2 regions of the uncultured Oscillibacter sp. genome follow, and region 1 is predicted to be linked to the other one. Evidence: riboswitches for the same ligand, from Rfam matches in the RefSeq annotation. Region 1 holds a riboswitch; the other holds the start of a gene.
What was found. Region 1 has a riboswitch for FMN ahead of Q1M04_RS02460 (ECF transporter S component). Riboswitches for the same ligand answer to the same signal wherever they lie in the genome.

Region 1 (15,458 bases):
TGACCCTGGCGGGGGTGGTGACCTCCAGCAAGACCAAGACCACAAAAAACAACAGCCTCATGGCTTACGTGGTGGTGGAGGACGAGACCGGGTCCATTGAGATGCTGTGCTTCAGCCGGACGCTGGACGTCTGCGGGCCCTACCTCCGGGAGAACCAGGCCGTGGTGGTGAAGGGGAAGCTGTCCGTCCGGGACGAAAAGGCCCCACAGCTCATGTGCGATTCCGCATATCCGCTGGAGACGGCGGAAGGGGGGCTCCCGGCCCGGCTTCCCGCCGCGAAAGAGGACAAGCTGGTGAAGGGGGAAACCCTGTATTTGAAATTCCCCTCCCTGGACCACCCGGCGGTCCGGCACCTGAAGCTGGTGTTCACCATGTTCCCGGGAGACGCCCAGGTGAAAATGGTTATGGCGGACACCCGGAAGGTGTACGGTACGCGGGCAATGCTCCACAGGGCCCTGATTGAAGAGGCCAAGGAAACGCTGGGAGCGGAAAATGTAGCCGTCAAATAAAAAGCGCGGGTACGGAATCTTCCGTACCCGCGTTTTCTATTCGTTTTCCGCCGTCAAGGCTTGGATGATCCGGCCATAGAGCTTTTGCGGCGCTTCCTGGAACCGTTTGGCCACCGCCTTGGCCTGAGCCTGGTCCACCATCATCAATTTGAGATCTATCACGCCGCCCTTGTCGTCGGTGAGCTGGAGGCGCACCGTATAGGTCCCGTTTGGCCTCTGCTCGACGGAGGCCTTTACCTGCCGCCGGCGGAGGAGCTTACGGTTCCACTCCTCCAGGTTTTTGTCACAGCGCTGGCGGATAGAGTAGGGGAGGCTGGACTCACAGGCGGCGCCGTTCCTACGTCCCTTGTCCGTAAGAGCGTAGAGGCCGGAGGCGGAGAGGGTCAGGTGCCCGGTGCGGACCAGGTCGGCCAGGCAATCGGAAAAGTCAAAGTAGTCAATGGCGTCGTCGCAGAGGGTCAGGTCCAGGATGGCGTCAAAGGGCGCCGGTTCCTCAATTCTGGCGGCGATGTAGAGAATCAAAAATTTAATTTCCAGTTTGTCCTGGATAAAGCCCGGCATAGCGGCGGCCTCCTCTCCGGTTTTCTCGCAAGAAGCGTGGTGTTTTTTTATTATACCCCGCCGGAGGGAAAAAGACAAGTCTGCCTGAACAGGCGGAGGTGGAAATTTGTCGAAATTTACCGGAAAGCACCTTGACGGCTCTTGCCGACATTGGTATCATAGGGACAGTTCTAAACTGGAAAGGCGGCGGCAAGATGAAAAGAAGAACGCTGGCGATCTTATTAGCGGCGTGGATGCTCTTGACCCTGGGGGGCTGCGGGGGGAAGACAGACCCGGTCCCGGAGCCTGAGCCCGCAGAGAAAACGGACCCGCTCCCAACGCCTGAACCGGAGCCGGAGCCGGAACCCGCTGTTCCGGCGGGGATGAATCCGCTGACAGGCCTGCCTATGGAGCCGGAGTATGAGAACCTGCGGCCCATTGCCATCATGCTGAACAACCTGAAGGCGGCGCAGCCCCAGCTGGGCATCTCCCAGGCGGATATTATCTACGAGGTCCCGGTGGAGGGGGGCATCACCCGGATGCTGTGCCTTTACCAAACGGTAGAGGGTGTGGATATTCTGGGAAGCGTTCGCTCCGCCCGGCCTTACTTTGTGGAGCTGGCCCTGGGACATGACGCGGTGTATGTCCACGCCGGCGGCAGCCAGGAGGCTTATTCCAATCTGCGGAGCTGGAAGGTGGACCATATGGACGGCGTCCGGGGCGGAGAGGACGCAAAGATTTTCTGGCGGGACCCGGACCGGAGAAAGAATAACGGCTATGAACACAGCCTGATTACCTCCGGGGAGAAAATTTTAGAGTACCTGGAAAAGGGCAAGATCTCCACGGAGCACGCGGACGGCTGGAATTCTATCCAGGCGTTCACGGAGGACGGAACCCCGGCGGCGGGGGAAGCGGCGGAGCATATCAAGGTCCGCTTCTCCAGCTATAAGACTGGGACATTTGACTACGACGCGGCCACAGGGAAGTATCTGGTGGGCCAGTACGGCAAGGAACATGTGGACGGCAGCACCGGGGAGCAGGTCGGCGCTGTCAATGTGCTGGTGCTGAAGACCTCCACCGCCGTCCTGGATGAAGTGGGCCGCCTCCGGGTCCAGACCACCGGCGAGGGAGAGGGGCTTTTCTTCTGCGGCGGCAAGGCGGTCCCCATTCAGTGGAGCCGGAAAGACCGGAACAGCGCGTTTGCCTACACGCTGGAGGATGGCCGCGCTCTGGCCCTGGGCCAGGGGAGCAGCTATGTCTGCATCATCAGCCCTAAGACCAGCACGGTGGAATACGAATAAGCGAAGGGACCGCCCCGTTTCCGAGGCGGTCCTTGGTTTTATTTGCGGCAGGCGCAGCAGCATTCCTCGTAGTTCTCAGGCATCCGCACCGTGTTGGGCGGGAAGAACTCGCCCACCGGGAAGGAGATGTTCCGGAAGATGCCGCAGGGGTCTTCGGTACCGCTGCCGCAGGAGCACTCCTTATCGGGCATACAATAGTCGTATACGGGGACCAGGAGCTGGGAGTCCCGCTCCAGCCGGACGATGGAGAACTGGCCCAGAGTGACGTAGATGCGGCGGCTGTCGTCGCCGCTGGAGAGCTCCCCGTCGAAGCAGCTGTTGACGAAGGAAGGCACCTCGCACAGCTCGCAGTCGCAGTCCCGCTTGCCGCAGCAGTCCATGATCCGGGCATCCAGGACGATGGGGTCCACGGCCTCGACTACGGCGATGGGGAGATTGGAACGGCTGGTGAGCTGGAGGTCCGGCTCGCCGGTGCGGAGCTCGGAGGAGAAAATTTTGGCGTTCCCCTCGCTGCCGAAGAGGATGGCCCGTTTGTCGAAGACACAAAGGCCCTCTACCGTAACAGGGGCGGGGCAGCTCAGATACGCTTGCAGGGTGACGGAGTAGAAGAAACGCATGTCGACGGTGTAGAAGCCCCGGTTGAAGCTGACGGGCTCCACGTCCACATAGACATAGAGCAGCTTGGCGCTGCCGCCCTTGACGGACAGGGCGCGGTTAATGACATCCACATATTGAAGCTTGGGATAGAAGCGCAGGTCCTCGATGCAGTCCTTGTCACGGCAAGAATCGTACACTTTCCGTGTATGAATGCAAACTGCCTCTCGGATGCCGCTGAGGTCCTCCACGGGACCGGGCATGACTTTCTCGGGCATTGCAATACCTCCTAATAAGTAGCTGGCGAAAGAACAAGGTCCTTTCAATCCAGTGTATGCGCCGCCGCCCGGGAGGTGAGGGAGGAGGCGCTATTTCAGTTCCTCCCGCAGGAGGGCGTACATGCAGTAGGACTGCACCCGCCCGTTTTTATAGACGCCCCTGCGCATAGTGCCCTCGCAGACGAAGCCCGCCTTTTCCAGCACCCGGCGGGAGCCCAGGTTTTCCGCAAAGGGCTCTGCGAAAATGCGGAGGATGTCAAAGCGGTCAAAGGCTTCCCGGCAAATCTGCCGCACCGCCTCCGTCATGATGCCCCGGCCCCAATAATCCTCTGCCAGCCAGTAACCCAGCTCAGCGGATTTTTCGTATACATCGTCCTTTCTGGAGACGCTGATACTGCCGGCGGCCCGGCCGTTGACGGCGATGGCCCGCATGAGCTGCCGGGTTTCGCCCTGAGCGATGCAGTCTTCCACAAACCACTTCGCGTCCGCCAGGGTGTAGGGGGAGGGGAAGATGTTCCGCAGATTCGCCGCAATGTTCGGGTTATCCGCCGCCTCCGCGACGGCCTCTATGTCTGCCCGCCGCCAGGGCCTCAATATAAAGGATGTCATAGTCTGCCTCCCAAGATAAAATTTGACATTTATTATATCACGGGGACGGACGGCTGTCCACCACCTTGGGGCCGGTTCAGGCCACAATTTAATGTTTCTCTTGACATGAGCGGCAAATAAACCTATAATAATGAGCGACAACTGAATAGAATGAATGTCTTCAAGGCAGGGTGAAATTCCCGATCGGCGGTAAAGTCCGCGAGCATGTAAATGCTGATTTGGTGAAAGTCCAAAACCGACAGTATAGTCTGGATTAAAGAAGGTGTATTGGATATGTCAGTATTAATCTGATACTATGCACTTTTTGCCTATCCGTCAAATGCTTTGTCGACATTTTTCAATACACCTTAAAATGGTAACACCTAAAGGCATTTCATTGCTTTTAGGTGTTAATTTTTTTAGGAGGTATTTTCATGAACAGTACAACAAAAAAGATCACAACAATCAGTATGCTCTGCGCTTTTGCCTATGCCGCCACTTTCATTGGGCGCGTTCCGCTTGTACTCTTTCTGAAGTACGACCCAAAGGACATTATCATTGCAACCAGCGGATTGATTTTTGGCCCGCTTGCCTCATGTTCCGTCGCATTTATTGTCTCTTTAGTTGAGATGTTTACGATCAGTGAAAACGGCATTTTAGGTTTCTTAATGAATGTTATTTCAAGTTGTTCCTTTGCGTGTACCGCTGCATTTGTTTACAAGAAAAAGCGCAAAATATCCGGAGCCATTGTTGGGTTATTATGCGGGTGGGGGTGTATGGTTGTAGTAATGCTGTTTTGGAATTATCTAATCACCCCTGTTTATATGGGCTATCCAAGAGAAGCCGTCGTAGAACTGCTAATCCCGGTGTTTCTGCCTTTTAACTTGATTAAAGGCGGCTTAAATGCAGCACTGACCATGATTTTATATAAACCTGTTGTTATAGCTTTAAGGCGGGCTCATTTAATCGAAGCAAATAGATTAAAACCTTAGGCCTTGTTTGAAAAATGGCAAAACGCCGTCTTTGGGCATCTTTTTCCGCCAGGACTGCGTTGATTTGACTTGAAATCCGTCAGGATTCCCGCGTCAAATCGCCTTGCCTGGCAAAAAAATCTGCCCCAATCCGGCATTCCGCCAATTTTCAAACAAGGCCTAAGCAAAATTGAATGTTAGGGAATAAAATTCTTCTGGATGTTGAGCTGCTTCTTTCGGAACGCACCTGGCTTCCGCGGCTGCTCGATCACGCATCTTTTGTTACAGTCCTTTTTTCAGGGAGTGAAAAACGCTTGGCATTCTCCGTTTGGAAAACAAAGGAAATAACATAAAGAAAAGGCTTGCAAAACTTTCAGTATCTGGTATAATAGATACATTCTGATTATACAAAAGGAAGGAAGCTCGGAATGGATTACACAATTCTCATGTTGATCGTCATGGTGGCGATCATGTATTTCCTGATGATCCGCCCGGAGAACAAGCGGAAAAAGAAAGCCCAGGAAATGCGGGACAGCCTGAAAAAAGGCGACGTGATCACCTCCATCGGCGGTATTATCGGCCGGATTGTCTCTGTCGGAAAGGACACCATCGTCATTGAAACCAGCGACGACCGGGTCCGCATGGAACTGACCAAGTGGGCCGTCAGCTCCGTGGGCGTGCAGAGCGGAGAGCAGCCCGAGGAGAAGAAGGAGGAGAAAAAGCCCGCCAAGAAGGAAGAGGAAAAGAAGGAATCCGACAGTGGAAAGAACGACTGGAACCCGGAAATCTGAATTCTCATAAATCCGGTTCCATTTTGCCTCCGCCTCATGGCATAAAACCATCCTCCCCTGGAATATGCTCCTTTTGAGAGCATGTTTCGAGGGAGGATTTCTTATGGCGAAGGGACGAAAAAAACTTGCGGTGTGGCAGGGCTTTTTGGCAGGGGGACTGCTGTCGCTGGGCGTGTATCTGCTGGGTTTGATGTTTTTGGCGCTGCTGATGGTAAAGGGTACGCTGTCGGAGGGCGGAAGCTTTCCTATGGTGGCGGCGCTGTGCATTGTGGCCGCCCTGGCCGGGGGCCTGCTGACGGTGCGCCTGACCTTGAGGAGAGCGGGAGGCGTTCTGACGGCGGTCATGTTCCTGTCCGTGCTCCTCCTGGCGGGCTTGGGTTTTTGGGAGGAGATCGCCTGGCTGGGCCAGGGAGGCGTCCTATTGCTCTGCGGCCTGGCCGGGGGACTGTTGGCCGGGGTTGCCGGGCCCAAAAACCGGCGGCGGCGGAAATGAAAAATGAGGTTCTTGTTGGATTGCACAAAAGTGCCGTTCTTTTCCAAAATATCCCTCCGGCGGCGCAGCCGGCCCGCCGCCGGAGAGGGGAGGGGAGGGGGACGCAGATATGGGATGCGCGGAGGATGCGGCCCCCTAAATATGGGCAGCGGCGCAGCCGGCCCGGCTGGCTGCGCCGCTCTGTTTGAGCGGTTTACATAATGCGGTTTACATAATATTTTGTCATAAATCCCAAAAAGATTCTTTTTTGGGGGAAACATCTTGCAGAAAGCAAAAAAATGAGCTATATTATTAATGTAAATAAATCTTATGCGGTTGCACACCTTCTTACTTGCCGTTACCGGCAGGAGGGTGTTTTCTTATCTGACTGCAAGTTATCCGACTTTTCTAAAAATGCGTATAAGCCGCCGGCCCTCCTCATAGGATGAGATGAGGTGAGGCGCTTTGAAGTGGAAAAGGCGGGAGACGGCGGAGTGGAGGCGGCAGTTGTCCCGCCTGTTGGTTCTGGCGCTGTTTTTTTTCGCCGGCATTCTTTTGGGACAGGTTTTTTCCAGTCGGGTTCCGGATACCACGGGCGATGAGCTGGCCCGCTACCTGAAGGATTTCTTGAAGGTGGGAGAGGAAGACCCGTCTCCCCGGGCGGCGCTGTCGGCGGCGGTTTTGTATTTTCGTTATCCGCTGGCGGCGTTTTTGCTGGGATTTGCGTCCATCGGTGTGCTGGCGCTTCCGTTAGTGACCGGGGCTTTCGGCGGCTTTTTGTCCTTTTCCGTCTGCTGTTTCACGGCGTCCTTTGGCCCGGACGGGGTGTTGCTGGCGCTGGCGGTGTTCGGCCTCCGGTGCGTGGTGACGCTGCCCTGCTATTTCCTGCTGGCCGTTCCGGCGCTGGAGCGCTCGGCAGCCTTAGCCTGTCTCTCTCTGGGCGGCGGGCGGAGAGCCGGTCCCGCTCTGTATGGCCGGGAGTGGTGGGGCCGCCTGGCGGTCGTCGCGGGGGTGCTGCTGGCAGGGGTCTGTGCCGACCTGATGCTGACCCCCTGGTTTTTGCGGCAGCTTTTAGAGCGGATGCTGATTGGATAGGAAACACGGTTTCTGATTGGTAAGACTGGTAAAGAGAGAAGGGATTGCTACGGACGAGATCGCGCGTTATGAGGAATATCTGGTGCGGGAGAAACACGCCTCCCAGAATACGGTGTCTTCTTATCTGCGGGACATATCCCAGTTTGCGGATTATTTGCAGGCCCGGGGCCCGGAGCTGCTGGAGGTGACCGCCGAGACGGTTCAGTCCTATATGGACTGGATGCTGAGCCGGGGTAAATCCGCCGCTTCTGTGACCCGATTTTTGGCCTCCGTCAAATCCTTCTACAATTTTCAGATATTTAGCGGCAAGGTGAAGGCGAATCCCGCCAAGGGCGTCGCCGCCGCCAAGGCGGAGCGGAAGTATCCGAAGATATTGACCTCCAAGGAGGTAGACTTGTTCCTGGAACAGCCCCAGTGCGTGGACGCCAAGGGATTTCGGGACCACGCCATGCTGGAGTTGCTGTATGCCACAGGCATCCGGGTCAGCGAGCTGATTACCCTGGACCTGGAAGACCTAAACCTGGCGGCCGGCTTTATTCACTGTTCCAGCAAGGGCAAGGAACGGATTATCCCCTTATACCGCACGGCGGTGAAGGCCCTTCAGGACTATGCTTGGAAGATTCGGCCCCAGCTGATCTCCGATGAGGAAGAGACCGCCCTCTTTGTCAATATGAACGGGGAGAGGATGAGCCGTCAGGGCTTTTGGAAGATCATCAAGTATTACCAGGAAAAGGCGGGGATTGAGAAGGAGATCACGCCTCACACCTTGCGGCATTCCTTTGCGGTCCATCTGTTGGAAAACGGTGCGGACCTGCGGTCTATCCAGGAGATGCTGGGTCATGCGGATATCTCTTCTACGCAGATTTACACGCACGTCGTGAAGGGGAACTTGAAGGACGTTTATCAGAAAGCCCACCCGAGGGCCTGATGGGTACATAAAAACCGTCCCCGCAATGTAACCGTTTGAAATGTATGAAGGTACGGCAATCAAGGTGCTGTACCTTCGTTTTCTATGCCGGAACCGGAGGAAAGGCCCCCTTTCCTTCGCCGATGCACGCCGCGCCTAGGAGCATGGGGTTGGAAAAATCCAGCCCATGCCTTTTCCCTAGGCCCGCAAATCAACCGTTTTTTCTGTTGCGCATTCCAGTCAAATTTGCTATACTAACTAAGAATGCAAGCCGAAAGGGGCGGAGTATGCGGATATTAGGCATCGATCCCGGCTTTGCCACCATTGGCTTTGGACTGGTGGAGGCGGAACGGGGGCAGGCGCGGATGATAACCTATGGGGCCATTACCACCCCGGCGGGGCTGCCCCTGAGCCGGAGGCTTTACCAAATCGGCACCGACATGGAGGAGCTCATCAGCCGGTTAAAACCGGAGGTTATCTCCATTGAAGAGCTGTTTTTCAATACCAACATTACCACTGGCATCGCCGTGGCCCACGGCAGGGGGGTGCTGCTCTATGCCGCCGAAAAGTGCGGCGTGCCCCTGTACGAATACACCCCTTCCCAGGTAAAGCTGGCGGTGACGGGCTACGGCAAGGCGGAGAAACGGCAGGTGATGGACATGACCCGGCGCCTCTTGAAGCTGGAAAAGGTCCCCCGGCCCGACGACGCCGCCGACGCCCTGGCGCTGGCCTTATGCCACGCCCGGAGCTTTACCTCCCGGCTGCCTCGGAATGAGGGCGCGCCGGAGACGGTCTGACGAAGATAAAACGGAGGCGCTATGTTTTATTATCTGGACGGCACGGTAGCGGAGATTCTGCCCTATCTGGCGGTTATTGACTGCGGAGGCGTGGGCTATGCCTGCAAAACCACCAACAACACCCTAGCCGCGCTGAAAAAGGGCCAGCGGAAAAGGCTCTACACCTATCTGAACGTGGCGGAAAACATTTTCGAGCTGTACGGCTTTGCCACCCAAAGCGAATTGAAAAGCTTTCAACTGCTCATTGGCGTCTCCGGCGTAGGGCCTAAGGCAGCGCTGGCCGTCTTGTCCGCCGGCACGCCGGAGACATTGGCTATGGCCATCGTCACGGGAGATGAAAAGGCCCTGACCGCCGCGCAGGGGATAGGGAAGAAGATTGCCCAGCGCATTATTTTGGAATTAAAGGACAAGATGGCCAAGGAGTCCGCCGGGGGACTGGATTTTTCCGGCGGCAAGGGTGCGCCCGCTCCGGCGGTGTTTGGGAACAAGGCGGCGGAAGCCGCCCAGGCCCTGGCGGTGCTGGGCTACTCCAGCCAGGAGGTCTCCGTGGCCTTGAAGGGCCTGGATCTGGATTTGCCGCTGGAGGAGATTGTCCGGCAGGGGCTGAAGCGCATGGCTAAGCTCTAAACAGAAGAGATCGCAGTAACTGTATAGCAAATATCCTTTACAATATATTTTACGCTTTTTCGGCAAGGTTTTGCTTTTTAGCCCCCTAAATTTCCGGAAAGCTAAAACGCTTTACACGGCTTCTGCGGAACTATGCCGTAAGGAAGGTGCGTTTTTATGGCGAAATACGAGTACCGCTTCCATGGAAACTTTGACACGGCGCTGGACCGGCTCCACCAAGGCATCCTCAGCGGCAGCGTCACCGCCAGCTTTGAGGACGGCAGCGACTATTCTGCCGGAGGCGTCCGCTGCGCCGTGCGGGTCTATGAGCGCTACAGTCTTGCCGGGGGAAACCGGCTCAGCCTGACGCTGACGCTTCTGGGGCAGGGGGAGGAGCTGTTTCTCTCCGCCATTGCCGCCGGAGGCAGCCAGGGGATGTTTCTTAAGCTCAACACCTTTGGGGAGGAGTCCTTCCTGGAGAAGGTGCGGGAGCTGGCCGAGCGGCTGTGACCGTTTCAAGTGGAGGGAGGCGCCTGCGGTGATTTTATCCAGGCTGGTTGCTATTGGATTTTTGGGGAGCATTTTCGCGATGTTCCGTTTTGCCAAATACTGCCGTCTGCTGAACGGTCATGACCTGGAGCAGGAGGAGGCGGAGCGGTATCAGGCCAGGGCCCAGCGGTGGCTGGCGGCCGCGGGCACCCTGCTGGGTACGGCGGTGCTTTCCATCATCGCCGGCGGCATCTTTCAGTGAAATTTCCCGGGAAAAGGACGTGAGCGTTTGAGCATCGACTTTGGAAGCGATATTTACGAAGAGCCTATTGTGGCGAAAACCTTCCTCCAAGAGGACGCCCAGGAGAGCTCCCTGCGGCCCAAAAGCCTCCGGGATTACATCGGTCAGGAGAAGGCCAAGGAAAACCTGTCCATCTTCATCGAGGCCGCCCGGAAGCGGGAGGAGTCCCTGGACCACGTCCTGCTCCACGGCCCCCCGGGCCTGGGCAAGACCACCTTGGCGGGCATCATCGCCCAAGAGATGGGGGTCAACATCCGCATCACCTCCGGCCCCGCCATTGAGAAGCCGGGGGATTTGGCGGCGCTGCTGACCAACCTGAATGAGGGAGATCTCCTCTTTGTGGATGAAATTCACCGGCTGAACCGCTCTGTGGAGGAAATTTTGTACCCGGCCATGGAGGATTACGTGCTGGACATCATCGTGGGGAAAGGCCCGTCCGCCAACTCCATCCGGCTGGATCTGCCCAGGTTTACCCTTGTCGGAGCCACGACCCGGGCGGGCCAGCTTTCCGCGCCCCTGCGGGACCGCTTCGGCGTGACTCTGCGGCTGGAACTCTACACGCCGGAGGAGCTTGCGAAAATCGTTACCCGGTCCGCCGGAATTCTGAACGTGGACATTGTGCCGGAAGGAGCCTATGAAATTGCCCGGCGCTCCCGAGGCACGCCCCGAATCGCCAACCGGATGCTCCGCCGGGTGCGGGATTTCGCCCAGGTCCGGGCGGATGGCGTTATCACAAAAGACGTGGCGGACAAGGCCCTTTGTGCCCTGGAAATTGACTATCTGGGCTTGGACCCGGTGGACCGGAGGATGATGGAGGCCATCATCGACAACTACGGAGGCGGGCCTGTGGGCCTGGATACCCTGGCCGCCACCATTGGGGAGGAATCCGTCACGTTGGAGGATGTCTATGAGCCTTATCTGATGCAGCTGGGCTTTTTGACACGGACCCCCCGGGGGCGCTGCGTGACGCAGAAGGCCTATCAGCACCTGCATAAGCCCATTCCCGGCGGCGCGGCCCCGGAGGACGTGATGGAGCAGCTGCGGTTGTGAGCGGCGTGTATCTGGCCTCTGTCCGCCTCCGCCGGGAGCTGCCTGGGGAAAGCTGGCTCCGGCTTCTGGGGCCGGTAAATTACTTAATAGAGGGCGGCGTCCTGAACTTCGACCGGCCCGTCACCTTCCTGGTGGGGGAGAACGGGACGGGGAAATCCACCCTGCTGGAGGGAATCGCCGTGGCCTGCGGCTTCAACCCGGAGGGCGGCACCCGGAATTTCAATTTCTCCACCCGGGCCACCCACTCCGTGCTGGGAGAGTATCTGACTCCCGCCCGGAAACGGTATCCCAGGGATGGCTTCTTCCTCCGGGCGGAGAGCTTTTACAATGTGGCGACCAACATTGACGAAATGGATGAGGAGCCCTCCTTTTCCCCGAGGCTGATTGACAGCTACGGCGGCGTATCCCTCCACAGCCAGTCCCACGGGGAGAGCTTCCTGGCCCTGGTTCAGAACCGTTTCGGCGGGGAAGGGCTGTACCTGCTGGACGAGCCGGAGGCGGCCCTGTCGCCCTCGCGCCTCCTGACGCTGATGGGGGAGATGGACCAGCTGGTGAAGGCGGATTCCCAGTTCATCGTGGCGACCCATTCGCCGATTTTGATGGCGTTTCCCGGGGCCAGAATTTACGAGCTGAGCGAAGAGGGCATCCGTGCGGTGGAGTACCGGGAGACAGAGCACTACCAATTGACAAAGCGCTTCCTGGACGATCCGGAGCGGATGTTGCGGTATCTTCTGGAGGAGGAAATATGACGGAGTTTTTGTTCTGGCTGTTCATGCTGGCAACCGCCCTGCTGATTCCCGGGAGCATGCTTCTCCTGGGACGGAGCTTTGCGAAAAAACCGCCGGGGGAGATCAACGGCGGCTATGGCTACCGTACGGCCCGCTCCATGCGGAACCGGCAGACCTGGGAGTTCGCCCATGCCTACAGCGGGCGCTTCTGGGTCCGGGCAGGGCGGCCCACGCTGGCGGTTTCCCTGGTGTGGATGGCGCTGCTGTTTGGGCGGGACATTGGCACGGTGGGGAAGCTTGGCACAATTTTATCTGGAATACAACTGATCCCGTTCCTGGCGGTGATCCCCGCCACAGAGCGGGCGCTGAGGCGGGAATTTGACAATTTTGGAAGAAAGAGGTAACGAATCTATGGGCAAGCTATTTGGCACCGACGGCATCCGGGGCATCGTGGGGGAGAACCTGACGGCGGACCTGGCCTTCCGGGTGGGGCAGGCCGTGGGCACGGTTTTGATGGAGGAAAAGGGGGGGCAGCGCCCCACGGTGGTCCTGGGCAAGGACACCCGCATCTCCTCCGATTTGCTGGAGGCGGCGCTGATTGCGGGGCTGTGCTCCGTGGGTAGCGACGTAAAACCCGTGGGGGATATTCCTACGCCCGCCGTGGCCTACCTCACCCGGCAGGAAAAGGCGGACGCGGGCATCGTGGTTTCCGCCTCCCACAACCCCTATGAGCACAACGGCATCAAGGTTTTCAACAGCCAGGGCTACAAGCTCTCCGACGCGCTGGAGGAGCGGGTGGAGGAAAAAATCCTTTCTAAAGAACCCATGGCTCTCAAGACCAGGGGGGAACTGGGCCGCCGCCATCACGGCATGAAGCAGCTCAAGCGGGATTACATCGACTTCGTGGCCTCCACCATTGACTCGGATTTGGCGGGGCTGCGCATCCTGGTGGACTGCGCCAACGGCGCCGCCAGCGCCACGGCCCCGGAGCTGTTCGGACGGTTCAAGGCCCACACCGTCTTCCTCCACCGGACCCCCGACGGCGTGAACATCAACGACCGCTGCGGTTCTACCCACCTGGAGGACCTGGCGGCCCAGGTGGTAAAGGAGGGCTATGACATCGGCGTGGCCTTCGACGGCGACGCGGACCGCTGTTTGCTGGTGGATGAAACCGGCGGCGTGATAGACGGCGATAAGGTCATGGCCGTCTGCGCCCTGGACATGAAGCGCCGGGGCGCCCTCCGGGGAAACGCCATCGTGGCTACGGTGATGAGCAACCTGGGCCTCCACGAGTTCTGCCGCAATCATGGAATCGACCTGGCCTGTACCGCCGTGGGAGACCGGAATGTACTGGAGGAAATGCTCCGCCGGGATTTCCGCATCGGCGGCGAGCAGTCCGGGCACACCATCTTTACCGCCTTGGAGACCACCGGAGACGGGCAGGTGACGGCCCTTCAGTTCCTCCAGGTCCTGGCCCGGGCGGGGAAGAAGGCGTCGGAGCTGGCCTCCGTCTGCGCCGCCTATCCCCAGGTGCTTATCAACGTGGAAGTGCCCCACAGCGGCGGCGTGAAGGAGAAGATCATGGCCTCCCAAGAATTGGCGGAGGCGGTCGAAAAACAGGAGGCCGCCCTGAACGGGGAGGGCCGGGTGCTGGTCCGCGCCTCGGGGACAGAGGCCCTGATTCGGGTAATGGTAGAGGCAAAGACGACCGAAATTGCGCATAATACGGCCGATTTTCTGGTTAGCCTTATAAAATCACTAAAATTTTAGGGAAATCTCGCGTTTATTTTGATAATTTGCTTGACATTTTCCTTGGCAGATGGGTATAATACAACATGCACAATACTTATGAGAACGACATGCCGGAGATGGGGATGCAGAGCGATGAGGAATTGTGCCTCCTAGCCGCGTCGGGAAACCGCCTGGCGGAGGAAGCCCTCGTTACCCGGTATAACCGCCTGGTCCGCACCTGCGCCCGCCCCTTCTTCCTGGCGGGCGGCGACAGCGAAGATCTTACGCAGGAAGGTATGGTGGGTCTCATCACGGCCGTCCGGGAATACGACGCCGGGAAAGAGGCGTCCTTTCGTACCTTCGCTGAAATCTGCATCCGCAGCCGACTCTACTCTGTGCTCCGCGCCTCGGCGCGGGATAAGCAGCAGCCGCTCAATCAATCGCTATCCCTAGACGACTCCCATTTTGACAGCAATCCCCTCACCTCTGGGACCAATAATTTGGCGCAGCGTAATCCCGAAGATTTCCTGATCGACAGGGAACACACGGCAGCCCTCTTATCCGGTGTCCGGAAACAGTTGTCCGAGTTTGAAGCAAAGATTTTGGGGTTCTATCTGGACGGTCTTTCTTGCAGGGAAATTGCAAAAGCGGTGAACAAACCCCCGAAATCCGTGGACAACGCCGTGCAGCGCATTCGACGCAAGGTGGCGCGGCAATTACTTTCCGGCGATCTCAGCAAACGCTGAACGCAATATAATTTTCTTTTCAAAGAGAGGGTAAAATCATGTACGAAGACAAGACCTTAGTATGCAAAGAGTGTGGTCAGGAGTTCGTGTTCACCGCCGGTGAGCAGGAGTTCTATGCCGAGCGCGGCTTCCAGAACGAGCCCCAGCGCTGCAAGGCCTGCCGCGACGCCCGCAAGAACGCCGCCCGCGGTCCCCGGGAGTATTTCACCGCTGTCTGCGCCGCCTGCGGCGGCGAGGCCCGCGTGCCCTTCGAGCCCCGCTCTGACCGTCCGGTCTATTGCAGCGAGTGCTTTGCCAAGATGCGCGAGGAGCAGCGCTAATCGGTTTTTCCGGTTTTCGTCTCTTGTGCCAATTCGCTGAAAACGTCCCCACGCGAAAGCGTGGGGACGTTTTTTGGGCACGGAGGGTCAAAGGTCTGTCTCAAAGACTAAATCCATATCCTTTATCTTTCCGTAATCGCTGATATTCGTCGGAATATACCCAACATAGCGGCAGCCCTTGGCCGCGTATTCGTCAATGATATCCCGGTGCTCCTCTGATTTTGCTCCGCAAAACTTGCCAATATGAACGTTTACATATACATATTTTTTCACAGCTGCGCCTCCCATTTCATATAAGAGCAGCACCTAAAAATCATGAGAAACGTTCTGCGGTCCAGGAATCGCAGGGGCGCGTTGCCGTTCTTGACGGGCGTCAGCCCGCCTGTGTCCTCCGCCCTGCCCTCGATTCCTTTTTTCTCATTATTTCTGGAAACTACCCTAGTTTTATTATACCACAAGCGGATATGAAAGGCAACTATAGGCAAAATCTGCCATTTGCAAATCACCTCTGGATTTATGCGGTGTTCCATGGTTTTCCTTGAAAGAGTCGGAGAGCTATCGGGAGGAAAGAAAAGCATAAGGGCCGCTTTCGGCTTTTGTCGGATTTTCTATTGAATTCGGGCAAATAATAGAGTATAATAGCG
Region 2 (15,458 bases), on a different contig from region 1:
TTTTCCGGCTCGATGGCGAAAACCCGGAGCTTTGCTCGCCCGGCGGAGTTCCAGCTTTGCAGGAGAAAGTCCGCAACGCCCTCCAAAACCAAAAGGTCCGCGCTTCCGGGGGCCACAAGAATGTCCCCCACCTTCTCCCGCACAATGCCCATGCCCATCAGGCTCCCCAGGAAATCCCGGTGGGTCAGCTTCTCCTCCTCCCGGAAGACGGCCCGGAGACAGCGGATGGGGGCCTCGGCGCTCTCCGGCTCCATCCAGTCGGGGAGGAACTGCAAAACCTGCCGCTCCGCCCCCTCATAGCCCCCCTGGAGCACGTAAGCGCTCTCGGAAATCCCCGCCAGATGCAGAAGGTCCAGGGCCTGGGCCCGCTGCTGGGGGCTGAGGAAGTCCGTGGCGGCGGGAATGTTCCGCCCTGACGCCTGCTCCGCCTTGTCCAGCACCTTCGCCAGGGCCAGCCGGTCCTCCCCGGCAAGGCCCAGGCGGTCCAGCAGCGCGCCCTTATCCATGGCGCAGCTCCTGGGTGTGGACCAGGGCGGCATAGGCCCCGTCCTTGGCCATCAGCTCCTCGTGGCTTCCCAGCTCCACCATGCGCCCGTCCTCAATGACGGCGATGCGGTCCGCATTGCGGACGGTGGAGAGCCGGTGGGCGATGATGATGGTGGTCCGGCCCTGAGAGAGCTTGTCAAAGGCCTCCTGGAGCTTGGCCTCCGTCACGCTGTCCAGGGCCGACGTGGCCTCGTCCAGAATCAGCACCGGGGGGTCCTTCAAAAAGATGCGGGCAATGGAAATCCGCTGCTTCTGCCCGCCGGAGAGAAGCACGCCCCGCTCGCCCACATAGGTGTTGAACCCGTCGGGCATGGCGACGATATCGTCGTAGATCTCCGCCAGGCGGGCGGCCCGGGCCACTTCCTCTTCGGTTGCCCCGGGGCGGCCGTAGCGGATGTTCTCCAGGATGCTGGCGGCAAAGAGGAACACGTCCTGCTGGACCACGCCCACGTTCCGCCGGAGGGACTCCTGGGTCACCTGCCGCACGTCCGCGCCGTCCAGCCGGACGGCCCCTTCCGTCACATCGTAAAACCGGGGGATGAGCTGGCAGAGGGTGGACTTTCCCCCGCCGGAGGGCCCCACCACCGCCAGCGTCTCGCCAGGGCGGATATGGAGGTCCACGTCCCGCAGCACCGCCGCGTCGCCCTGATAGGCAAAGCTCACATGGTCCACGTCGATTTTGCCCTCCACCCGGTCCAGCCGCCGGGCGTCCGGCGCGTCCTTCAGGGCGGGCTCCTCCCGCATCAGCTCGATGAAGCGGCCCAGGCCCGCCGTGCCGTTGGCGAAGAGCTCGGCGAAGTTGCTGAGCTTTCGCACCGGGGTGACGAAGGTGGTGATATAAAGGCTGAAGGTGGTCAGGTCAATGACGTTCAGCTCCCCCCGCATGATGAACAGCCCCCCGGCAGCGATGACGGCGGCGGAGAGGATGCAGAGGAAGAACTCCATGGTGGCGTTGAAGCGGCCCATGGCCTTGTGGAAGGCCCGCTTGGAGGTCTTGAAGGTTGCGTTGGAGCTGTCGAACTTCTGGAGCTCCGCCCCCTCGTTGGCGAAGGCCTTGGCCGTGCGGATGCCGGAGAGGCCGGACTCGATGTCGGAGTTAATGACGGCGGTTTTCTGCTTCACGGCGGCGGAGGCCTCGCTCATGGAGCGGCGGCAGGACCAGACCACGGCGAAGAACACCGGGACGATGCAGGCAATCACCAGGGCCAGCCGCCACTGGATGGTGAACATGATGATTAGGGACCCCACGATGGTGACGCCGGAGATGAAAATGTCCTCCGGCCCGTGGTGGGCCAGCTCCGTGATGTCGAAAAGGTCCGCCGTGAGGCGGCTCATGAGCTGGCCGGTGCGGTTCTTGTCGTAGTAGTTGAAGCTCAGCTCCTGCATGTGGCGGAAGAGGTCGTGGCGGATGTCCGCCTCCACCAGGATGCCGAAGGTGTGGCCCCAGTAGCAGATGACATAGGTCAGCAGGGCCCGGAGAACGAAAGCGGCAAACACCACCGCCATGACGGCAAAGAAAGTCCTATAGGCGCTTTGCGGCAAAAGCTCGTACATGCACCAGCGGGACACGGCGGGAAAGGCCAGGTCGATCAGGGAAATCAGCAGGGCACAGGCCAGGTCCATGATGAACAGCTTCCGGTGGGGCCGGAAGTAGGAGAGGAAGATTTGCAGGGGGGATTTTCGCTGGAAATCCTGGGTGGTCATAGAGACGTCCTCCGTTGTCAGTACATAATTTTACAGTTTAGGATTATAGCATAACTCTCTGCCGGATGCAAGAAACATCCCCGGACGGAAACCGTCCGGGGATGCCGTTTTGTCTCAGCCGTTTGCAAGGAACTCGCCCTTCATATAGCCGGTGGTGGTCACGCCGCCCACGGCGGTGAAGGTGATCTCGTACCAGTCGTCGGTCCCCGTGGCGCGGACCACCTGGACAGAGCCGCCGTTGGGCACGGTGGCCAGGATGTCGTAGCTGGTGCCGGGGCCGGAGCGGACCCGGACGCCGTTGCCGCCGTTGACCACCACGGCCTTGCCCGCTTTCAAGGTCCCGCCAGAGGTGGTCCCGCCAGAAGTGGTTCCGCCAGAGGTGGTCCCGCCAGAAGTGGTCCCGCCGCCGGACGGGGCGGAGCCGCCGGTGACCCGGACGATGCAGATGGCCCGCTTGGACCCGTCGGTGACCACGACATTGGTGATGCCGGCGGCCACGGGGGTGATTGTGCCGTCGCTGCCCACGGTGGCGATGGAGGGGTTCTCGCTGATCCAGGTATAGGTCCCGGTGCCGCCGGACACCCGCAGCTTATAGGCCCCCTCGGAAACATTGCGGGTAAAGTCCGTACTGTTCAGCGTCAGGCCGCCGGGCAGGGCCGCGGCGGAGGCGTAGCTCATGCCGCCGGAGCTGCCGCCGGGCGTCGTGCCGTCGGAACTGCCGCCGGGTGTCGTGCCGCTTCCCTCGGGCGCGGTGCTGGTGCCCGGAAGTTCCGGAGCGTCCGTGCCGGGTTCTTCCGCGCCGGGATCGCCGGAGGCGTCCGGGCCGTCCGTTTCGCCGGGGTCCACAGCGGGGGTATTGCCGGGCGCGGGGGTGGAAACATCCGGCTGCTGCGGCTCCGTGATGCCGGGCTTGTTGTCCTCCGGGTCCTTGTCCTTGCCGAAGAGCTTGTCCCCGTAGAGAAGGTACACCAGCAGCAGGGCCATCAGTACAATCAAAACCAGCAAAATGGGCGTCACGATGCTGTAGGCGCTCCGCCCGCCGTGGCCTCCATGGCCGCCGGGGCTTCGGACCCCCTCCCGGAGGATGGGGCGGCGTGCAGGCTCCTGCTGCTCGTCCTCCCAGTACTCCTCTTCCTCGCAGAAGGGGCACTCTTTATAGGTGTCGGAATATCTCTCCCCGCAGACGGGGCAGCGCTTCATTGCCATGTCGGTCCTCCCGTATGTGATCTTTATGTGATCTTCATCGTCAAAACCCCGCGGGTTTTGTTATCATCGCATTTTCTATCATATCCATTTTCCAAGCCGCCGTCAAGTGCGAGTTCGTCAAAATTTGTGAACTTTTCAGGTTCTCCTTGCTTTTTCGCCCCGGAACCATATAATGGAACTTGGGGAATCAAATCGAACCGACGGGAGGAACACGGTATGAACGCCATCATCATCGGCATCGCCGGGGGAAGCGGCTCCGGCAAAACCACCCTGGCCCAGCATTTGAAGGATCACTTTGGCGGCAGCGTCACCGTGATTGGGCACGACAGCTACTACAAGCGGCAGGAGGGCAAGACCTACGAGGAGCGGGCCCTCCAGAACTACGACCACCCCGACGCCTTTGAGACGGACCTTCTGATCCGGCACCTCCGGGAGCTGCGGGAGGGCCGCTCCGTCCAGTGCCCGGTATACTCCTATGTGGACCACAACCGGACGGACAAGACGGTGGAGATCTTCCCCACCAAGGTTTTGATTGTGGAGGGCTTTTTGATCCTCCACGAGCCCCTCCTCCGGGAGCTGTTTGATATTAAGATCTTTGTGGAGACCGACGCGGACGAGCGCATCCTCCGCCGCTGCCTGCGGGACGTGGAGGAGCGGGGACGGACCCTGCGGTCCGTGGTGACCCAGTACCTGACCACGGTAAAGCCCATGCATGAGCAGTATGTGGAGCCCTCCCGGAAGTACGCCGATATCATCGTTTTGGAGGGGGGCCATAACCTGGTGGCCCTGGAGATGATCATGCAGCGGATTCAGAACCACATTGATAAAGAGTGAAAGGGGAGCGGCCTACAGCCGCTCCCCTCATAAATATCCATCTATAGCATTGCGCGTCACTGCGCTTTTTTCAGCCTTCGGATTTCCGCAGAATGACTCTTAACAACCGCCTCCAGAACGTCAAGGCGGTCCTCAGTCTGCTCCATAGTCTCCATCGGAACCTGCTTCTCCTGAATCAGCTTAATCTGCTCGGCCAGGAGGTCAAACTTGGGCTCAAAGTATGCCTCCATCAGGGCCATCATCTCGCCCTTGGCATGCCGGAGGTCTTCCTTTGTAGCCATCTCTCTCTTATGTGCCGCTATATCTCCCTTGAGAGTTCCTACATCTCCCTTGAGAGTTCCTACATCTCCCTTGAGAGTTCCTACATCTCCCTTGAGAGTTCCTACATCTCCCTTGAGAGTTCCTACATCTCCCTTGAGAGTTCCTACATCTTCCTTGAGAGCCCCTACATCTCCCTTGAGAGTTCCTACATCTCCCTTGAGAGTTCCTACATCTCCCTTGAGAGTTCCTACATCTCCCTTGAGAGCCCCTACATCTTCCTTGAGAGTTCCTACATCTTCCTTGAGAGTTCCTACATCTTCCTTGAGAGATCCCATATCTTCCTTGAGAGCCCCTACATCTTCCTTCGTAGCGGAACCAGATCGCAGGACCGATATGTCTTCCTGCATTGTATCCATCCGCCGGTTCATTGCCCCAAGTATTTCCAGGATCTTTTCCATATCGCTCATCCTCTTCACCCCGTTCTCAATTATATCATATATTTTTCCCCCGTCAAGAAAAACCCTTCTTTCGGAAGCCTCCCCCTTCCTCCGGGTCCTCCGGCGTCCGTCCGCCGAAGGCGATGGACCCGCCGCCGTACTTCCGCCGGATGCCGTCCATGGCGGCCTCCAGCCGCTCCTGCCGTTCCCGGTCCGGGGCGCTTCCGGCGGTGAAGAGATTCGTCTGCTCATAGGTCTCCTCCTCCGGCGTCAAATGAATCGCCGTCACCGTCAGGGCCCGGACGGGATTGGGGGGCTTCCACAGCTCCTCCGCCAGCTCCAGGGCGGCGGCGGAAATATCCCGAATCAAATGGGTGGGGACCGGGAGCTGCCGCTGGCGGGAGCGGTCGTGAAAGGCCGGGTCCCGGACCGTCACATGAACCCCTCCGGCGTAAAGCCCCGCCCGGCGGAGGCGTCCCGCCACGCTGTCCGACAGCAGGCGGACGCCCGCCGCCACCTGGGCCCGGGTGGTGAGGTTCTTGGGGAAAGTGGTGCCGTTGCCCACGGACTTCACCGCCTCCGGGGTGTGGCGGGAGCGCACCGGCTCCCGGTCCAGCCCGTTGGCGTAGTCGTGGATCTGCCCCCCCAGCTTGCCCATCAGCTCCTCCAGCGTCTCCCGAGGGAACGCCGCCAGCTCTCCGATGGTCCGGACGCCGTACTGCCCCAGCAGCTTCTGCGCCGCACCCCCCACATAGAGCATATCCCCCGCCGGGAGGGGCCAGACAAGCTCCCGCCAGTTCTCCCGGCAAATCACGGTGGTGGCGTCGGGCTTTTTGTAGTCGCTGCCCAGCTTGGCGAAGACCTTGTTGAAGGAGACCCCCACGGAGAGGGTCAGACCCAGCTCCTTTTTCACCCTCCGCCGGAGGGTATCCGCCAGGGCCGCCCCATCCATGCCGAAGAGGTGGAGGGTGTTTGTCACGTCCAGCCAGCTCTCGTCGATGCCGAAGGGCTCCACCAGGTCGGTGTACTCGTCGTAGATGGCGTTGACCTTCCGGGAGTACTCCCGGTAAAGCCGGTGGTGGGGCGGCAGGAGGATCAGCTCCGGGCACTTCTTCCTGGCCTGCCAGATGGTTTCCGCCGTCCGGACGCCGAAGCCCTTGGCGGGGTCATTCTTCGCCAGGATGATGCCGTGACGGGAAGAGGGGTCCCCGCAGACGGCCACGGGGAGCTTTTTCAGTTCCGGGTGGTCCAGCAGCTCCACGGAGGCGTAGAAGCTGTTCAGGTCACAGTGGAGAATGACACGGTTCATGGGCGTCCTCCTCTCCGTTTGATGCCTTTATGATAGCACATCCGTTCCAATATGAAAAGAGCAAAATTAGGGCTTGCATTTTCCGGCGGACTATCGTATACTAGGCCCAGGAAACAGAACTGAATACTTTGTCTTCAGGGCGGGGCGCAATTCCCCACTGGCGGTACAGTCCGCGACCGGAGGCCGTTTTCTATAGAGCACGGCCCCCGCTGACCCGGTGAAACTCCGGGACCAACAGTCACAGTCTGGATGGAAGAAGATGAGTGCGGCTTGAGCCGCGCCTTTCGGCGCGCTTCTTTGCTGCTTGTTCACCTTGGAGAAGCCAAAGCATCCAGGGTGTTTTCAAGTATGTAAAGGAGTGTTTTCTTATGTCCAACTACGAGTCCAATGTCACCACCGCCCCCGCCGACGAGTACGCCGCCGGAGCCGCCGCCGAGCTCCGGATGCACCGGGAATCCCAAAGCGCCGTCAAGACCGTCACCTCCCTGGCCATGCTGACGGCCCTAACCTATGTGGCCATGCTCCTCAGCAAGATGCTGCCCCAGATCTCCGGCTTCCTCCAGATGGATGTGAAGGACACCGTGGTCTGCATCGGCGGCTTCCTCTTCGGGCCCCTCTCCGCCGCCATCATCTCCATTGTGGTGGCCCTGGTGGAGATGTTCACTGTCAGCGACACCGGCCCCATCGGCCTTGTCATGAACGTATTGGCCACCTGCGCCTTCTGCTGCACCGCCTCCTTTGTCTACAAGAAAATGCGTACCCGGAAGGGCGCGGTCCTGGGCCTGGCCCTGGGCACCGTGGTGCTGACGGTGGTCATGATCCTCTGGAACTACCTGATCACCCCCCTCTACATGGGCATTCCCCGGGAAACCGTCGCCTCCATGCTGCCCACCGTGTTCCTCCCCTTTAACCTGGTGAAGGGCGGGCTGAACATGGCCTTGATCCTGCTCCTCTACAAGCCCGTGGTCACCGCCCTGCGGAAGGCACGGCTGGCCCCCGAGCGGGAGAGCGTCCAGAGCGGCGACCGCTTCGACGCGGGCTTCCTGCTGTTCTCCCTGGCTCTGCTGGCGACCTTCGTCCTGCTGGTGCTGGTGCTGGCGGGAAAAATCTGAATCGGGAACCCCTCGCAGCCGCAAATTTTGGGGCGGAGCCTGACGGCTCCGTCCCGTTTTTCCCCCGATCCCCCGTTCATTGGGTAGATTTCCAAAAATTTCCGGGCCTTGTGACAAAAACAACTTGCATTTTTTGGAAATCTTTGTTATCATGGTAAACTTAAGCAGAAGGGAGGCGCATCGTCTTGGTCATACATGAATCCGCGGAGGATTACCTGGAGTCCATCTTGATCATCCAGGAGCAGTCCGGCCAGGTCCGGTCCATCGACGTGGTGAACAAGCTGGGGTATTCCAAGCCCAGCGTCAGCATCGCCATGAAAAAGCTGCGGGAGAGCGGCTATATCGTCATGGCCGGAGACGGGAACATCACCCTGACCGCCACCGGCATGGAAATCGCCAGCCGCATCTACCGCCGCCACAAGACCATCACCCGGCTCTTCGAGCTGATGGGCGTCTCCCCGGAACAGGCCGCGGCGGACGCCTGCAAGGTGGAGCACGATCTCAGCGAAGAGACCTTCGCGCGCATCTGCGCCTATGTAGAGGCCCCGCCCCAGTGACGGCGGTCCCAGGAAAAGCCCCCGGACGGGCAGGAAGTTTCCGGCGTTTTGTCTAAAAAGAGGCGGGGAAGTTCTCTGTTTGGGGGCTTGCATTTTTGCGGGCTCTTCGGTACAATAAACGTAATAAAGCAAGGATAGATGGCTGCAACGGAGTGCCGCGCGCACGGGCCCGCACCTGTCTTTCCATGCGGGCCGACAGGTGTTTCAAGTCCGAGTGGATTTGGGGCGCCTTTCTTTTTTTACCCGAAATTCAATTCAAGGAGGACTTTTCTTATGATCCTACTGGCAAACGGCAAGCTCATCACCCGGGACCCCAGCGGCACCGGCTACCTGCCCGACGGCGGCGTGGTCACCGACGGCGGGAAAATTGTCGAGGTGGGCGAAACCGCCGCCCTGAAGGCGAAATATCCCCAGGCGGAATTCGTGGACGCCAAGGGCGGGGTCATCATGCCCGGCCTCATCAACGCCCACACCCACATCTATTCCGCCCTGGCCCGGGGCCTCAGCATCAACGGCTACGCCCCCACCAACTTCTACGAGGTGCTGGACGGCCAGTGGTGGTACATCGACCGCCACCTGGACCTGGCGGCTACGAAGGCCAGCGCCCAGGCTCTGGTGATCGACTCCATCAAGCAGGGCGTCACCACCATCTTCGACCACCACGCCTCCTTCTGCGAGATCCCCGGCTCCCTCATGGAAATCGCCAAGGTCACGGAGTCCATGGGTATGCGGGCCTGCCTGTGCTATGAGGTCAGCGACCGGGACGGCGAGGAAAAATCCCTCCAGTCCGTCCAGGAGAACAAGGACTTCATCGACTACTGCGAGAGCCGCCCCTCCGACATGCTGAAGGCCATGTTCGGCGGACACGCCCTGTTTACGATTTCCGACAAGACCTTCGACCGGATGGCCGCCGCCAACGGGGGCCGGGTGGGCTACCACATCCATGTCTCCGAGGGCATGAACGACGTGTATGACTCCCTCCAGAACTACGGACGCCGCCCGGTCCAGCGCCTCCAGGACCACGGCATCCTGGGCCCCAAGACCATCCTGGGCCACTGCATCCATGTGAACACGGCGGAAATGGACATCATCAAAGAAACGGACACCATGTGCGTCAACAACCCGGAAAGCAACATGGGCAACGCCGTGGGCTGCTCCCCGGTGCTCCAGCTCTACAAAAAGGGCATCCTGGTGGGCCTGGGCACCGACGCCTATACCAACGACATGCTGGAGAGCATTAAGGCAGCCCTGACGATTCAGCGGCACAACGCCTGCCTCCCCGGCGTGGGCTGGTGCGAGGTGACGGATATGCTCTTCAAAAACAACGCCAAGATGGCCCAGCGGGCCGGATTCCCGGAGACGGGCGTGCTGAAAGCCGGGGCGGCGGCGGACGTGATCGTCATGGACTACAAGCCCTTCACGCCGTTTTCCGACGCGAACATTGACGGGCACATGCTCTTCGGCATGACGGGCCGCCAGTGCCAGACGACCATGATCAACGGCAAAATCCTGATGAAAGACCGCCAGCTGACGGAAATCGACGAGGAGGCCGTCAACGCCGAAATTCTCCAGGTTTCCAAGAAGCTCTGGGGCCAGCTCAATCACTGCGAGTATTGAAGCACCACTATGTTAAGGTTCACCGTTGGTTTTCTATTTGGATTTGTCCGTAATCTCCTGAAACATCCCAAACAGCTGCCTGTAAGGGAGGAATTTCTATGGATATACCGGAACAGCAGCGAAAGTTTGCCCATTATTTAAGCACACACTATTCCTCCGCATATTCAGACCATATAGCCAGCGAAGTCTTCTATGTTTACCGCCACAATATTGGAATTCCGTTCCAAGAAATATTTTCAAACGAACGGACAATGGAAGCCGCCAGAAAATTGCTCATTGCCTATTTTGAGAATATGGAACGTCCCAGGAAAGACCCCAAAGGCCACGCCTCTGTCCATTACAGCTATTGGCTAAAATTCAAGGAATTTTTAGATTCCACCGGAAAAACACTTTGATTGAACGCTTAAAATTTATTCTATGGAGGTATCACAATGTCCGAACTCATGACCCCCATCCCGTTCCGGGAACTCATGACCTGGGTAACCGCCGAGTATCAAAAGGACGGCACCGTCTTCGGCGTCCACAAGCCCTATAAGGCGGGCGTCAAGACCCTGCCCATCTTCGGCGAGAAAATCGAGACCCCCTTCGGCCCCGCCGCCGGCCCCAATACCCAATTGGCCCAGAACATCATCGCCGGCTACTTCGCCGGAGCCCGGTTCTTCGAGCTGAAAACCGTCCAGAAGATGGACGGCACGGATTTGGCCGCCTGCATCAGCCGGCCCTGCATTTTGGCGGAGGACGAGTGCTACAACTGCGAGTGGTCCACGGAGCTGTACGTCCAGCAGGCCTTTGAGGAGTATGTAAAAGCCTGGTGCGCCTGTAAAATCATGGCCAAGGTCTACGGCCTGGGCGATCCTGACGCCTTTGTCTTCAACATGTCCGTGGGCTACGACCTGGAGGGCATCCAGGGGCCCAAGGTGGACAAATTCCTCACCGAGATGGTGGACGCCTCCAAGACCCCCATCTTCCAGGAGTGCATCCGGGTCCTCAAGGAGTTCTTCCCCGCCGAAAGCGCCTTCATCGACGCCATCACGCCCCATGTCTCCGGCAGCGTCACCCTCTCCACCCTCCACGGCTGCCCGCCGGACGAGATTGAACGCATCGCCAGCTACCTGATTGAGAAGAAACACCTCCACACCTTCGTCAAGTGCAACCCCACCATTCTGAGCTACGAGACCGCCCGGTCCATCCTGGACGGCATGGGCTACGACTACATCGCCTTCGACGACCACCACTTTAACGAGGACCTCCAGTACGCGGACGCGGTGCCCATGTTCCGCCGCCTCCAGGCCCTGGCGGACAAGACCGGCGTGGAGTTCGGCCTCAAGCTCTCCAACACCTTCCCCGTGGACGTGAAGGGCGGAGAACTGCCCAGCGAGGAAATGTACATGGCGGGCAAGTCCCTCTTCCCCTTGACCACCACCATGGCGGCCCGGATTTCCAAGGAGTTCGGCGGCCGCATGCGCATCAGCTACGCCGGAGGCGCCGACGCGCTGAACATCGACAAGCTCTTTGCCCTGGGCATCTGGCCCATCACCATGGCCACCACGGAGCTCAAGCCCGGCGGCTACCAGCGCTTCGTCCAGATCGGCGACAAGCTGGACGCCCTGGAGTTCCAGCCCTTCACCGGCGTGGACGTGGCGGGCATCGAGGCCCTGGCCCTGGCGGCCCGGTCCGATAAGTACCACGTCAAGGCCGTGAAGCCCCTTCCCAGCCGTAAGCTCAGCGAGAAGGTGCCCCTGCTGGACTGCTTCACCGCTCCCTGCAAGGGCGGCTGCCCCATCGGCCAGGACATTCCCGAGTACATTGAGCTGTGCCGGAAGGGCGAGTACGCCTCCGCCCTGCGGCTCATCTGCGAGAAGAACCCCCTGCCCTTCATCACGGGCACCATCTGCGCCCACCGCTGCCAGACCAAGTGCACCCGGACCTATTACGATGATTCCGTCCAGATCCGGGCCACCAAGCTGGTGGCCGCGGAGCGGGGCTATGACGAATATCTGTCCAAGGTGAAGGCCCCCGCCCCCGCCAACAGCGGCAAGAAGGTGGCCGTCATCGGCGGCGGCCCCACCGGCATGGCGGCGGCTTACTTCGTGGGCCGGGCGGGCATCCCCGTCACCATCTTTGAAAAAGCCGATAAGCTGGGCGGCATTGTCCGCCAGGTCATCCCCGGCTTCCGCATTTCCGACGAGGCCATCGACAAGGACGCGGCCCTGGTCGCCAAGATGGGCGCGGAGATCAAGCTGAACACCCCCGCCCCCTCGGTTGCCGAGCTGAAAGCGCAGGGGTACACCCATATCTTCTTCGCCGTGGGCGCGTGGAAGGCCGGGCGGCTGGACATCCCCGGCAACGTGGTGCCCGTCATCGGCTGGCTGAAGGATTTGAAGGCCGGAAAAGACGTATCCCTGGGCCATGTTGCGGTGGTCGGCGGCGGCAACACCGCCATGGACGCCGCCCGGGCGGCCCTCCGGGCCGGGGCGAAGTCCTCCACCCTGGTGTACCGCCGGACCAAGAAGTACATGCCCGCCGACGCGGAGGAGCTGGAGCTGGCCGTTGCCGACGGCGTGAGCTTCCTGGAGCTGGTGGCCCCCGTGGAGCAGAAGGACGGCAAGCTCCGCTGCGAGAAAATGAAGCTGGGCGAGCCCGACGAGAAGGGCCGCCGGAAGCCGGAGCCCACCGGGGAATTTGTGGAAATCGAGTGCGACACCGTCATCTCCGCCGTAGGCGAGAAGGTGGAAAGCGAGCTCTTCACCGCCAGCGGCGTGGAGGTGGACGCCAAGGGTCTGCCGGACTTCCGCACCAACGTAGAGGGCGTCTACGCCGGCGGCGACGCCATGCGGGGCCCCGCCACGGTGGTGGAGGGCATCGCCGACGCCCAGTGGTTCGCAAACGCCGTCATTGGGGAGGCCCACAAGTTTGAGATTCCCGCCAAGGCCGTGGCCTCCCGGGCGGACGCCATTGCCAAGAAGGGCATTCTCTGCGAGTCCGCCAAGTGCGAGGGCGGCCGCTGCCTGACCTGCAACGTGGTGTGCCAGGTCTGCGCCGACGTGTGCCCCAACCGGGCCAACGTGGTGGTGGAGCTGCCCGACGGACGGCATGAGATTCTCCATGTGGACCGGATGTGCAACGAGTGCGGCAACTGCGCCATCTTCTGCCCCTACGACTCCGCCCCCTACCGGGATAAGTTCACCCTGTTCAAGACCCGGGAGGGCTTTGACGAGAGCGTGAACAACCAGGGCTTCCTGCCCCTGGGCGGGAGCAAGGTCCTGGTCCGGCTGGACGGGAAGGTCTTCGAGGCGGATTTGAGCGGCAAGAACGAGCTGCCCGCGGACATCGAGGTATTCATCCTCACGGTGCTGAACAAGTACACGTATCTGCTGTAAGCGTAATCTCAAACGGAGGCCGGGAAAAGTCCCGGCCTCCGCCTTTTTCCGTCTTTTTTGTCTTCTGGAAATATGACTGGAATTTACAGCCCGTCCGTGGTATACTGTATTCTGCATGAAAAAATCCCCAAGTTAGGAGTGTGAATCCCTTGACCCTGTTTTCCTCCGTCCTCCTGGGCGTCATCCAGGGGGTGACCGAGTTCCTGCCGGTGTCCAGCTCCGGCCATCTGGCCATTGCGGAGCACCTGCTGAACGTCTCCGGCGCGTCGTCGGTGCCGCCTTTTTTTGACGTGCTGCTCCACCTGGGCACCCTGTTCGCCGTATTCGCCGCTTATTGGGAGGACATCCGGGACATGATTCTGGAGTTCTTCTATGGCGTGAGCGATTTGGTTCACAGGACCACCCCCAGCCGCGTCCCCCCCGCCCGGCGGATGATTCTGCTGATCATCGCGGGCACCCTGCCTCTCTTCGCCGTGCTGCCTATCAAGGACACCATCGAATCCCTGGGGGACAACATGTACTTCGTGGCCTTCGCGCTGCTGGCCACCGGCTGCCTCCTCTTTGCCAGCGACCGCGTGCGCCGGGGGCGGAAGACGGAGAAATCCGCGACAATGCTGGACGCCCTGCTGGTGGGCGTGGGGCAGGCTGTGGCCACCTGCCCGGGGATCTCCCGGTCCGGCACCACCATCACCGCCGGGTGCTTCGTGGGCTTTGATCGGAAATTTGCCGTCCGCTACTCCTTCCTCATGTCCATCCCCGCCATTCTGGGGGCCAACATCCTAAGCCTCAAGGACGCGCTGGAGGGCGAGATCCTCTGGGCGGAGGTGCCGGTTTATCTTGTGGGCGTGGCGGTCTCCGCCGTGGTGGGCTACGCCTGCATCCGCCTAATCAAGCTGGTGGCGGACAAGGGGAAGTTCGGCTTCTTCGCCTATTACTGCTGGCTGGCGGGCATTGTCACCCTGGCCTTGATCTTCACACAGAAGTGACCAATTTCGGACTCTTGGAGGTACATAACCGTGGCTTCCTCTTCACAAAAGAAACCCGCCGCCAAAAAAACCGGCGGCAGATCCACCAAAAAGCCCCCGCAGAAGCAGCCCATCCGCCGGGAGGTTACCGGCGGCGTGCTGCTGGTGCTGGCCCTGTGCGTCTTTGTGGGCTACTTCGGCGTCAACGCCCTGTTTCTGGACTTTTTCGCCAAGCTCTTAAAGGGCCTCTTCGGCTACGGCTACTGGCTGGCGGGTCCCGCCCTGGTGCTGGCGGGGCTGATCCTGATTTTCCACCGGGGCCGCCCCGTCCAGCTGCGGACCACCTGCGCCCTGCTGCTGCCGCCGCTGTTCGGCTGCCTGACCCATCTGGTTTTCTGCAAGAAGGTCTATGAGCCCTCCTTCTTCAAGATGCTGGGGGCCATCTGGGCCGACGGCGTGGCCCTGGAGTCCGGCGGAGCCGTCTCCGGCGTGCTGGCCAACGGGTCCGCCGCCGTGTTTTCCTCCCTGGCCTCGGTGATTTTATTTACCGTTCTGTTCGTGGCCCTGCTCTTTGTGTCCCTGCGGCTGACCCTGGCGGCTTTCGCCGGCTGGCGGAATAACCGCCTGCCCTATGAGGAGCCGCCCGAGCCCGCCATCCGCCTGACCCCTGTGGACCCGCCCAAGCGCCGGGCCGCCGCCGGGCCTAAGCCCCAGATCGACATCCCCCTGGACGGCGAGGAGCGGCCCGCGAGGCCGGAGAAATCCGGGAAATTCACCGGCTTCTTCCGCCACAAGGCCGACGCCCAGCCCACGCCAGACCAGGTGCTTCAAGCGGCCCCCGCCCCAAAGCCGGAGCCCGTTCCCGAGCCCGAGCCGGAGCGCCCCCGGGCGGCCATCCCCGTGCCGCCTCCCGCGCCGGTGCCGGAGCCGGTTCCCTCCGCCGCCTCCATCCCGGTGACGCCGGAACCCTTGGCGCCCGCCCCGGAACCGGCCCGTCCGGAGCCGGTCCCTCCGGAGCCCGCCCCCGTCCAGCCGGAGAAGACCCTGCCCACGGCGGAGGCTTTCACCCGCAGCGGCAAGGCCGAGACGGCCAAGGAGGTGGCGGCTCAGACCGCCGCCGTGGCCGCGGAAATCGAGGAGAAGCTGGCGTCGGAGGAAGGGGAATACCCCTATCCGCCGGTGGATCTGCTGCACGCGAACCAGGGGGAAAACCATGTGGAGGCCGGGGCGGAGCTGCGGAACAACTCCCGCCGCCTGGCGGAGACCCTGACCAGCTTCGGCGTGGACGCCGCCCCCGGCGACGTGATCCACGGCCCCTCCGTCACCCGCTACGAGTTCATCCTGGAGCAGGGGGTCAAGCTCTCCAAAATCACCAACCTGGCGGACGACATCGCCCTGGCCCTGGGGGCCACCGGCGTGCGCATCGCCCCCATTCCCGATAAAATTTCCGTGGTGGGCATCGAGGTGCCCAACAAGCAGGTGACTCCGGTGCTCATCCGGGACGTGATTGAGTCCCGGGACTTCGCCGCC

Region 2: it holds a riboswitch for FMN, as region 1 does, so the genes downstream of both, Q1M04_RS06705 (ECF transporter S component) here and Q1M04_RS02460 (ECF transporter S component) in region 1, are expected to answer to the same signal.

The regions. Positions count from the first base shown of each region.
Region 1 is NZ_CATMPS010000002.1:151,830-167,287, reverse strand. It holds gene Q1M04_RS02485 (DNA polymerase III subunit alpha) at 1-509, shown strand, start outside; gene Q1M04_RS02480 (DUF4364 family protein) at 546-1,070, opposite strand; gene Q1M04_RS02475 (DUF3048 domain-containing protein) at 1,265-2,350, shown strand; gene Q1M04_RS02470 (hypothetical protein) at 2,389-3,222, opposite strand; gene Q1M04_RS02465 (GNAT family N-acetyltransferase) at 3,313-3,831, opposite strand; FMN riboswitch at 3,984-4,099, shown strand; gene Q1M04_RS02460 (ECF transporter S component) at 4,245-4,802, shown strand; gene yajC (preprotein translocase subunit YajC) at 5,210-5,572, shown strand; gene Q1M04_RS02450 (hypothetical protein) at 5,676-6,065, shown strand; gene Q1M04_RS02445 (stage II sporulation protein M) at 6,510-7,139, shown strand; gene xerD (site-specific tyrosine recombinase XerD) at 7,165-8,067, shown strand; gene ruvC (crossover junction endodeoxyribonuclease RuvC) at 8,334-8,843, shown strand; gene ruvA (Holliday junction branch migration protein RuvA) at 8,865-9,470, shown strand; gene Q1M04_RS02425 (DUF6054 family protein) at 9,627-9,959, shown strand; gene Q1M04_RS02420 (hypothetical protein) at 9,988-10,200, shown strand; gene ruvB (Holliday junction branch migration DNA helicase RuvB) at 10,228-11,289, shown strand; gene Q1M04_RS02410 (AAA family ATPase) at 11,328-12,038, shown strand; gene Q1M04_RS02405 (SdpI family protein) at 12,035-12,421, shown strand; gene glmM (phosphoglucosamine mutase) at 12,429-13,787, shown strand; gene Q1M04_RS02395 (sigma-70 family RNA polymerase sigma factor) at 13,853-14,494, shown strand; gene Q1M04_RS02390 (zinc-ribbon domain containing protein) at 14,533-14,814, shown strand; gene Q1M04_RS02385 (DUF4177 domain-containing protein) at 14,902-15,087, opposite strand.
Region 2 is NZ_CATMPS010000009.1:25,880-41,337, reverse strand. It holds gene Q1M04_RS06735 (RNA-binding protein) at 1-506, opposite strand, end outside; gene Q1M04_RS06730 (ABC transporter ATP-binding protein) at 499-2,250, opposite strand; gene Q1M04_RS06725 (SH3 domain-containing protein) at 2,365-3,456, opposite strand; gene udk (uridine kinase) at 3,673-4,290, shown strand; gene Q1M04_RS06715 (hypothetical protein) at 4,347-5,009, opposite strand; gene Q1M04_RS06710 (DNA polymerase IV) at 5,062-6,297, opposite strand; FMN riboswitch at 6,424-6,562, shown strand; gene Q1M04_RS06705 (ECF transporter S component) at 6,666-7,409, shown strand; gene Q1M04_RS06700 (metal-dependent transcriptional regulator) at 7,595-7,966, shown strand; gene ssnA (putative aminohydrolase SsnA) at 8,240-9,583, shown strand; gene Q1M04_RS06690 (hypothetical protein) at 9,682-9,978, shown strand; gene ygfK (putative selenate reductase subunit YgfK) at 10,015-12,963, shown strand; gene Q1M04_RS06680 (undecaprenyl-diphosphate phosphatase) at 13,104-13,949, shown strand; gene Q1M04_RS06675 (DNA translocase FtsK) at 13,980-15,458, shown strand, end outside.